3 regions of the Methylobacterium sp. Gmos3 genome follow, and region 1 is predicted to be linked to each of the others. Evidence: riboswitches for the same ligand, from Rfam matches in the RefSeq annotation. Region 1 holds a riboswitch; each other region holds the start of a gene.
The links. Region 1 has a riboswitch for cobalamin ahead of ACS5Q7_RS05940 (CbtB domain-containing protein). Riboswitches for the same ligand answer to the same signal wherever they lie in the genome.

Region 1 (3,268 bases):
GCGATCGCCGGGCCGTCCACCACCGCCACCACGCCGTCGACGGTCACGCGCGAGCGGATCGCCGGCCACTGGAACGCCTGGACGAGGGGCTTCGGCAAAGCGAGGCCGGAGGTCTCGATCAGGATGTGCTCCGGCGGCTCGGCGCGAGAGAGCAGAGTTTCCAGCGCCGGCACGAAATCGTCCGCCACGGTGCAGCAGATGCAGCCGTTCGGCAGCTCGACGATGGAATCCTCGGTGCAGCCCTCGATGCCGCAGGCGGCGAGGAACGAGCGGTCGAAGCCGACATCGCCGAACTCGTTGACGAGGATCGCGAGCTTGCGGCCCTTCGCGTTCTCCACGACGTGGCGGACGAGGGTCGTCTTGCCGGCGCCGAGGAAGCCGGTGACGATCGTGCAGGGGATCTTGGCGACGATGGTCATTCGGCGGCCTCGGGGATGGGGGGCAGAGGGGGAAACGGCGGGATACGGGCGATCACGCCCGAGCGGAATTCCTTCGGGCGCTCCCGCCAGGGGACGATCCCGTCCGGGGTGCCGTCATACGCCTTGAGGCCGTCGAGGATGGTGGTCGCGGCAGCTTCCGCGTCGAGGTCGCCGTAGACGTAGGTCCAGCGGCCGGCCGACGCGACGGCCACCGTGCAGGGCCGCTTGCAGACCGAGAGGCATTCCACCGGCTCGACGCGCAGGCCCTCGGCCCGTCGCGCCAATTCGGCATGGAGGCGCGCCCCGGCGCGGGGGCCCTCCGGGTCGTCGCCCTCGCGCTTGCACGTGGTGCAGACGTAGAGGATCGTGCCGGCCTCAGGCATGGCGGCGCCTCGCCGGGCCGACATTCTGCCATGCCCAGCCGAAGCCGAGACCGATCATCACCCAGAACACCGCGCCGATGGCGAGGGATCGGGCCGCGAACTGCGCCGCGAGGGCGGCCGGCAGTTCCGAGGCGCCGTCGGGGGGCTGCGGCGCTCCGGCGATATGGGGCGCGACGATCAGCACGAGCCCGCCCAGGATGGCGATGAACGAGCGGCGCAGGCCGATGAGGTAGAGGCCCATCGCCGTCGCGGCGGCGGTCATCACCCACCATGCCTGCCGCGCCAGCAGCGGCGCCGCCTCCTGCCCCGGCAATTCCGGCGGCAGGCCGAGGGAGGGCGCCAGGGAGACGCTGGCGAAGCCGGCCAGCGCGAAGGCGAGGCCGGTCTGCAAGGTCGGCTCCCGGCCGCAGGCGATCAGCACCGCGCCGAGCATCAGGGCGTAGCCCACGCCGCCGACGAGGGTCGCGAGGCCGGTGAAGGCCATGCGCTGGATGCCGGGGGCGGGTTGCCATTCCGGCGCCGCATCGGGCGCCGCGTGGTCGTGGCCCGCATGGGCGAGCACGATCGGCAGGGCGGGCGGCAGGGCCTGCGCCGCGCGGCTGGGCTCCCGCTGCTCGTACTTCTCCGCCTCAATGATGAGGGGCGAGGTCAAGGCGAGTTGCAGCCCCGTGGCGACGACGGCCGCGAGGAAGCCGGCGGCCAGCGCCGCCGACAGAAGGCGAAGGATCATTCCTGGCGCGTTCGCGTCAGTGGCAGGGGAAGTTCTGGGCGTGCCGGAAATCGTGCGCCGCGTTGTGGAGCGCGATGGCCGGCGAGAAGCCCGCCATGAACACGAGGCTGAGGCCGAGGAACGCCGCCAGCGCGGCCGCCATCAGGCGCTCGTTGGCGCGGGTGGCGACGGGGGCAAAGGACGAGGACTGCGTCGTGGTCGTCATCTGGGCTCTCCAGCCGCCCCACCGGCGGCGTTGCGAAAAGTCGGGATGACGGCAGGTCTCCTGGCTCGCGGCTCGGCGCGCCCGCCGCCTTCCCGGATCGCTCCGGTGGCTGTTGGCAGACGCTCGCCGCTTACAGTTGCGGGGGCAGCCGCGGGTTCGGGCAGACCCTCACCGCGTTCCCTTTTCACCCCTCTCGGGGCACCGTCATCCGCCCTGTGTAGACGGAGTCCGTTCCCGGCACAACGGCGACGAAAGTCCGATCAGGCGGGGGCGACCACGCAATGCCGGGCCGAGCGCGCCGGCAGCATCAGGCGCAGGGTGCCCCCGGAGACCGGCTCGGGCGCACCCATCGCGGTCATCTCGGGATGGCGGGCGTCGAAGCCGTACTGCGTGAGACGGGAGGCCGGCAGGGGCCGCTCGAAGACGATCTCCACCGGCTGCGGCTCGGCCGCGCGGTTGATCGCCACGAGGTGCAGACGCCCTCCGTCGGTGCCGGCCCGGACCGTCAGCGCCTCGGGGCGCGCGGCCTCGACGGGCAGGGTGTTGTCGGGGAAGCGCCCGCCTTGGCCGTCGTAGTTCCGGTAGAGCCGGAAGGCCGTTCCGAGCCAGTCGGCGAGCGCCCCCCAATGGGCGGCGAGCAGCATGTCCGGCCGGGCGAAGCGTGCGAGGGCGTCGGCGAGGGCGAGGCCGGAGGCGAGTTGCCCCGCGCCGCCGTAATTGTACTCCGTCACGGCGATGCGGGTGCCGGGGAAGTTCGCCGCCGTCAGCCGTTCGAGGCTCGGCAGCAGCGGCAGGGCGAGGCCGCCCTCGTTCGACACTGGCAGAGCCTGAGACACCCAGCTCGCCTCGCGAAAGCCCGGCTCGGTGAGGGAGCGCGGTGCGTCGAGCAACGGCCCGGCCAGCACAGGGTCCTCCGTGCGGAACAGGTTGCCCCGCGTGCTGAATGGATACCAATGCACGTCGAGGACATCGAGCAGGCGCTTGCCTTCGCGCTCCGAGGCGAGGCGGAAGGCGTCGAGATAGGCGGCGAGGAAGCTGCCGTGGTGCCGGTAGGCGTTCCAATCGGGGGCGTTCTGCAGGTTCACCATCCCCGTGGCGCCCCAACTCGCCGGGCCGATCACCCAGGCTTCGGGATCGATGGCCTTGATCGCCCGCGCCGCCTTGATCGACCGGGCGAGCAGGTCCGCGATCCGCACGGGCGCCCGCACGATGCGCGGGTGCTGCGTCGCCCAAAGGCCGGGCTCGTTGTCGAGGATGTAGCCGCGGATGCCGGTGGCGCCGGAGGCTGGGCCGTAGCGGGCGACGAGCCGCGCCAGGAGGTGCGGGATATCGGCGACGCGCGGGTCCACGGGCGCGGAGGCCGCGCGCCGTCCCTCCCACGAGACCGGCACGAAGCGCCGGGAGGGGGCGGCTTGATCGGCCGGGACGGGTCCGTCCTTGTCCGCCGCGACGAAACTCACGAGCGGCAGGGTGACGATGCTGCGCGCGCCCATCGCCAGCGACGCGCCGTGCATCGCCGCGATCACCGCGC
Region 2 (3,268 bases), on a different contig from region 1:
GTGATGAGGCTCCCCACCGGATCGGTGGCGTAGCTGTATTGCGCGTAGAGGGCGCTGTCGGGGGTCGGGTTGTAGACGAGGCCGAACCGGTAGCCGAGCGCCTGGAAGCTGCGGTCGAACTGCGCGCCGGTCTGGAGGTCCTCTCGGTGCAGCGTCGGCAGGTCGAGGCGCGCGCCGGTCAGGAACGACAGCTTGTCGGTGAGGACCAGCCTGTCCTCGGCGAAGAACGAGGCCTGATTGGTCTGCGTGGCATAGGCCGGGATCGCCCGGCCGTTCTGCGGGAACAGGCCGGGATCGTAGCCGGTGAGGGGCACGCTCGTGGTCTGGTCGAAGTAGAAGTTGTTCGTGTGCCGGAAGTCGATGTGGTTCACATCGAAGCCCGCCGAGAAATCGTTCGGCCGCCCGAACAGGGCGCCCCGGAACGTGGCGTCCAGGCGGTTACCGACCTGCTCCTGATTGTGGTAGATTTCCAGGTAATCGGAGCGGTCGACGAGGCCGGTGCCCCGGTTGAACGCGTATTGCTCGACATCCAGCCAGTGGCGACGGCTCGTGAGCCTGTAGGCCGTGTTGCGGATGGTGATGTCGGCGGTGGGCGACCATTCGGTCTTCAGCGCGGTCCAGTTGTCGGCCCAGGTGATCTTCGGATCGCGGACGTTGTAGTTGTTGAACCGGATCAGATCCGGGATCCGGCCCTCGACCAGCGGGGTGCCCCAGTAGCGCATCGGCTCCTGATAGCCGAGGTCGTGCGAGAGGGTGATGGCGAGGTCGGGGCTCGGCCGGAACAGCAGGGCCGCCGACACCGCGAGGTTGCGGAAGTCACCCGCCTGATTGAGCCAGCCATCCGCCCGGTTGCCGCTGACGTTGAGCCGGTAGGCGAAGGTGTCGCCGTATTCGGCCTGCGCGATGCCGCCGCCCGAATCGAGGGCGAGCCGGGCGATCCCGTCCGAGCCGACCACCGCCCGCGCGGTGTTGATGGGCACGAAGGTCGGCTTCTTCGGCACGACGTTGATGATGCCGCCGATGGCCCCATCGCCGTAGAGCACGGAGGACGGGCCGCGCAGAACCTCGATGCGCTCGACGTTCCACGTATCGAACGGGAACGTCACCGTGCCGGCGCCGACGTAGAAGCGCGTGCCGTCATAAAGCTGCTGGATCGAGTTCGGCCCGGCAAAGCCCCGGCTGGTGAAGGCGCCGTTGCCGTTGCCGGGCGAGGCGATGGTGGTGATGCCGGTGGCGTCCTGTGTCACCGCCTCGGCGATGGTGTCCTGGCCGCGCAGCCGCGCGGTTTCGCCGGAGACGATATCGACGCTGGCCGGCGTTTCGAGGGGCGTCAGGCCAAGTCGGCTCGCCGTGCGGTCCGGGGTGCGCAGGTTGAGGCCGGTGGGCGAGGCGCGGGTGAGGCTCACCTCGCCCTCCCCTTCGACGGACAATTGATCGAGGGTCACGGCCTCCTGCGCCGAGGCGGGGGACACGATGGCGAGGGGGGCGACAAGAGCCAAGAGGCGGCGTCTGGAACGGGAAACGGACATCGATGGACGGACTCCGGCGCGGCGGATGCCGGCCTCACCCCAAATGCAATGTAACAACATTACATGTCTAGCCTGTCGCGAAGGCTTGGGCAGAACCTTGGCGGATGGCTGGAATGCGGGCATGGCGGACGCGGGCGCGCTGCTGTGGCACGTCACCGCGAACGAGGCCTCGGCAGCGCCGCTGAAGGCGCTGCGTCGACACCCGCCAGGACACCCCGCCCGGCGCGTTTCGCGTGTGACCACGGCTGAAGGCAGGTCTCCTGGCTCACGGGTCGTCGCCGTTCCACCGTCTTCCCGGGCGGACTGGCCCAGTGACGTGAATGGTGGAAAAGCTCGCCGCTTACAGTTGCGGGGGCAGCCGCGGCTTCGGGTTGCCCCTCACCGCGTTCCCTTTTGATCCCCGGAAGGGGAACCGTCACGGCCAAGCTAGGCGACGGGGCGGGCCGGCGTCAACGCGCGCGAGGGTGCTATCCCGGGCGAAGGCTTTGCCGGGTGCGGCCAGCGATGCTATGCGGCGGGCATTCCAGGAAGATCATGACCACACGACCTCCCCGCCGCGGCGGCCCTTCCGGCGGCACTGGCCGCCCCGATGGACGGCCGGGCCGCAAGCCGCCCTTCGGCGCCAACCGCGCCCGCACCGGCCCGCGCACCAGCGCCCACGATGCCGCCGAGCGCGCCGCCCGCGCCCGTGGCGACGATTCGAGCGAGCGCTCGCCGTGGATCCCAGCGGCTGCGCCGGAGCCGCGCGAGCCGCGTAAGCCCAAACCGAAGCCCGAGCCCGTGGCCCCTCCCCCCGGCCCGAGCAAGCGGGAGCAGCGCGCCGAAGCCTCGGCGACCCTCGCCTCCGGCGTGCAGACGCTGACGGTGGAGGCGGACGAGGCCGGGATGCGCATCGACCGCTTCCTCACGGTGCGGTTCCCGCAACTGCCCTTTACCCGCGTTCAGAGCATCGTCCGCAAGGGCGAGCTGCGCGTCGATGGCAAGCGCGCGAAGCCGAACGACCGGCTTGAGCCGGGGATGAGCGTGCGCGTGCCGCCGCTGCGCCTCGACCAGCCGAACGACCGCCCGCGCAGCGCCGCTCGCGATTCGGACGATGCCGCCTTCCTGAAGAGCCTCATCCTCTATGAGGATGCGGAGATGATGGTGCTGAACAAGCCCTTCGGCCTCGCCGTGCAGGGCGGTTCGGGCACCGTCCGCCACGTCGATGGCCTTCTCGAATCGCTGATCGGACCGGATGGGCAGAAGCCCCGCCTCGTCCACCGGCTCGACAAGGACACGGCGGGCTGCCTCATCATCGCGAAGACGCGGCTCGCCGCCTCGACCCTGGCCAAGAGCTTCCGCTCGCGCAACGCCCGCAAGATCTACTGGGCGCTCTGCGCCGGGGTGCCGCGCGTCAAGCAGGGCCGGGTGTCGACCTATCTCGCCAAGGACGAGCCCACCGATGCCGACGCGCGGATGCGGATCGCCAAGCACGGCGATGAGGGTGCGAGCCACGCGCTCACCTACTACGCCACGGTCGATCAGGTGGCGCAGAAGCTGTCCTGGCTGTCGTTCAAGCCGGTCACGGGGCGCACGCACCAGTTGCGCGCCCACGCGGCCCATATCGGCCATCCCATCGTCGGCGATCCGAAATACTTCTCGGTCGAAAACTGGGAGCTGCCCGGCGGCATCCAGAACCGCCTGCACCTCCTGGCGCGCCGGATCGTGATCCCGCATCCGCGCACCGGGAAGCCGGTGGA
Region 3 (3,268 bases), on a different contig from region 1:
GATTCCCGCCGAGGCGATGGTGGTGGGGGCCTCCGGCACCCGGTTGCCCACGGGGTCGTAGTCCGAGAAGCGGGCATTGGTGATCGTCATGTCGCCTTCGAGCGAGAGCCAGGGCGTCACCGCATAGCGGTTCGTCCACTCGACGCCGAAGCGGCGGGTCGGGCGGCTCGGCTCCGTCGTCCCGGTATCGCCCTGGAACAGGTTTTCGGAGGCGAAATCGAGCCGGAACAGGGCGACGCTCGTCTCAAGACCGGCGATGGAGCGATTGCGCAGGCCGATCTCGTAGCCCGTCGAGGGCACGAGGAAGGGCGAGCGGGTGGTGTTGAACAGCGAAGACGTCGGATCGACGGTGGCGGTCACGCCGCGCACGTCGTTCGAGTGGAAGCCGCCGCCGTAATTCACGTAGAGTTCGGTGTCGAACCACGGGCCGAGCACGAGCCCGAGCTTCGGGTTGACGATGGCGTCCCGCGCCTTGCCGGAATTGGCCGGCGTGTCCGAGACGACGCTGGCGTAGTAGCCGTCCGCGCGGAAGCCGAGGCTGGTGCGCAGCCAGTCTGTCCAGCGCACGCGGTTGTCGAAGTAGAATGCCCCGCTCGTCTCCAGCACCCGATCATCGAGAATGCCGGAGCGGTATTGCCGGTTGGTCGTGTTGAACAGGCCGACCCGGATCGAGTCCGTGCGGGTCTGGACGCCGATCTCGTTCTCCATCGGCATCCCGAACAGGTCGCCTTGGAAGATGTGCAGCGCCTCGCCGCCGCCGAGGATGCGCTGGTCGAGCTGGTGGAACTGGTCGCCGTTGACCGGGTCGTTGAGAAAATAGGTGAAATCGTTGAACAGGTTGAGCTGCGAGCGGATCACGTAGGCCGAGGCTCGCGTCACGCCGGTGTCGTCCGTCGCGCTGAACCTGCCGGAGAGCGAGAACCGCGAGGTATCGCCCCCGTCGGTCGAATTGAGCGTGCCGTACCGGCCGATCAGCCCGGAGACGATGGCGCGCTCGGGGACTTGGTTGGTCGCCGTCCATCGGGCGGCGTAGGCCATGCCGGTGACGGAGAACCCGTCCAGCGCCGTGCCCTGGCTGTAGCGGGCCACCGTGCTGATCTTGCGCAGGGCATCCGGCACGACCCACGGCCCGTCGTAGAGCTGCGCATCGGCGGCGAGCAGGAGGTTGCCCTCGCCGAGCGGCGCCGAGACGATGTTGAGGGCGCGCTTGTAGCCGAAGCTCCCGATCGACGTGAGGGCGAGGTTCTTGGGCGTGCTGTCGAGGTAGTCGATCCGCACCGAGCCGGCGGAGGCGAAATCGCCGTCGCGGACGAAGTACGGCCCCTTGTGGAACTCCACCGCCCCGACGAGCTCGGGAATGAGGAAGTTGATGTCGGCGTAGCCCTGGCCGTGGGCGTGGGTCCGCATGTTCAGCGGCATGCCGTCGAGGAAAAGGGCGATGTCGGTGCCGTGGTCGAGGTTGAAGCCGCGCAGGAAGAACTGGTTGGCTTTGCCCTCGCCGGAATGCTGCGTGACGATGAGGCCCGGCACCGCCTCCAGCACTTCGCCGGGGCGCGTCACCGGCCGGTTGTTGACCTGCGCCCCGGTCAGGATCCCGGCGCTGGCCGAGTCGACCGTGAGCAGGGAGCCGCCGATCCCGGTGACGCCGCCGACGTAGCCGGCGCTCGCGGCAGGTACGGTTTGCGGCTTCGCGGGCGCCGCATCCGTGGTGACCGAGATCTCTTCCAGCGTCGTTTCCGACGTCGTCGCAGCCTGGACGGCTCGGTCTTGGGCGTGCGTGGCGGTGGCCAGCGCGGCGAAGCTACATCCGGACAGCGCGACGAGGGCGCGAATGGAGAGACGGGACACGAAGGCCTCGAGGGCGACAGTGGCACGTCACCGCGAATGACATCGCCGCGCTCGGCCGAGACCCAGCGCTTCGACACCCGCCAGGACACCCCGCCCGACGCGTTTCGCGTGTGACCACGACTGACGGCAGGTCTCCTGGCTCACGGGTCGCCGCCCTGGCACCGTCTTCCCGGATGATACTCATCCAGTGACGCGGTGGTGCTGGGCTCGCCGCTTACAGTTGCGGGGGCAGCCGCGGCTTCGGGTTGCCCCTCACCGCGTTCCCTTTTGATCCCCGAGGGGAACCGTCAGCGACAGCTTAACAGTCAGCATCGGTCGAACGTCAAGGCCCGAGGCCGGGTGGATCCTCAGCCGCCTCGGGACTGGCCGCCCGCATTTCTCTCTTTTCAAGAATTCCTGAAAATGCAATAAAGCGGGAAGGCCAAGAGCGCCCGGAGTTTCTCCATGCTGTCCGACATCGACGCCCTCGTGCTGGCCCGCGCGCAATTCGGCTTCACGGTCGCCTTCCACATCATCTTCCCGGTCTTCTCGATCGGCCTCGCGAGCTTCCTCGCGGTCCTCGAAGGGTTGTGGCTCGCGACCGGTCGGCAGGTCTTCATGGATCTGTTCAAGTACTGGATCAAAATCTTCGCCATCGCCTTCGCGATGGGCGTCGTCTCGGGGCTGGTGATGTCCTACCAGTTCGGGACCAACTGGTCGGTGTTCTCGGACAAGACCGGGCCGGTCCTCGGGCCATTGATGGCCTACGAGGTGCTCTCCGCCTTCTTCCTCGAGGCCGGCTTCCTCGGCGTGATGCTGTTCGGCATGCGGAAGGTCGGGCCGCGCCTCCACTTCCTCGCCACCCTGGCCGTGGCCTTCGGGACCTTCTTCTCCGCCTTCTGGATCCTGTCGGTGAACTCGTGGATGCAGACGCCGCAGGGCTACGGCGTCAACGCCGCCGGTCAGTTCGTGCCGGAGGATTGGTGGGCGGTCGTCTTCAACCCGTCCTTCCCCTACCGCCTCGTCCACATGGTGCTCGCCGCCTATCTCACGACGTCCCTCGTCGTCGGCGCCGTCGGCGCGTGGCACCTCCTGCGCGACCGCTTCAACCTCGGCGCACGGACGATGTTCTCCATGGCGATGTGGATGGCGGCGCTCGTCGCCCCCCTCCAGATCCTGGCCGGCGACGCGCATGGGCTCAACACCCTGGAGCACCAGCCGACCAAGGTGATGGCGATGGAAGGCCATTACGAGAGCCACCCCAATGGGGCGCCTCTGATCCTGTTCGGCCTGCCGAACCAGGAGACCGGGAAGGTGGAGTATCAGGTCTCGATCCCGAAGCTGTCCTCGCTGATCCTCAAGCACGACCTGAACGCCCCGCTGAAGGGACTCGATTCCGTGCCGCGGACCAACTGGCCCCCGGTGCCGGTGGTGTTCTGGT

Region 2: it holds a riboswitch for cobalamin, as region 1 does, so the genes downstream of both, ACS5Q7_RS17610 (TonB-dependent receptor) here and ACS5Q7_RS05940 (CbtB domain-containing protein) in region 1, are expected to answer to the same signal.
Region 3: it holds a riboswitch for cobalamin, as region 1 does, so the genes downstream of both, ACS5Q7_RS20265 (TonB-dependent receptor) here and ACS5Q7_RS05940 (CbtB domain-containing protein) in region 1, are expected to answer to the same signal.

What each region holds. Positions count from the first base shown of each region.
Region 1 is NZ_JBWJYL010000002.1:501,171-504,438, reverse strand. It holds gene cobW (cobalamin biosynthesis protein CobW) at 1-419, opposite strand, end outside; gene ACS5Q7_RS05950 (DUF1636 domain-containing protein) at 416-802, opposite strand; gene ACS5Q7_RS05945 (CbtA family protein) at 795-1,532, opposite strand; gene ACS5Q7_RS05940 (CbtB domain-containing protein) at 1,549-1,737, opposite strand; cobalamin riboswitch at 1,771-1,958, opposite strand; gene ACS5Q7_RS05935 (glycoside hydrolase family 44 protein) at 1,998-3,268, opposite strand, start outside.
Region 2 is NZ_JBWJYL010000008.1:80,766-84,033, reverse strand. It holds gene ACS5Q7_RS17610 (TonB-dependent receptor) at 1-1,529, opposite strand, end outside; cobalamin riboswitch at 1,763-1,961, opposite strand; gene ACS5Q7_RS17605 (RluA family pseudouridine synthase) at 2,064-3,268, shown strand, end outside.
Region 3 is NZ_JBWJYL010000009.1:262,460-265,727, forward strand. It holds gene ACS5Q7_RS20265 (TonB-dependent receptor) at 1-1,848, opposite strand, end outside; cobalamin riboswitch at 1,957-2,152, opposite strand; gene ACS5Q7_RS20270 (cytochrome ubiquinol oxidase subunit I) at 2,293-3,268, shown strand, end outside.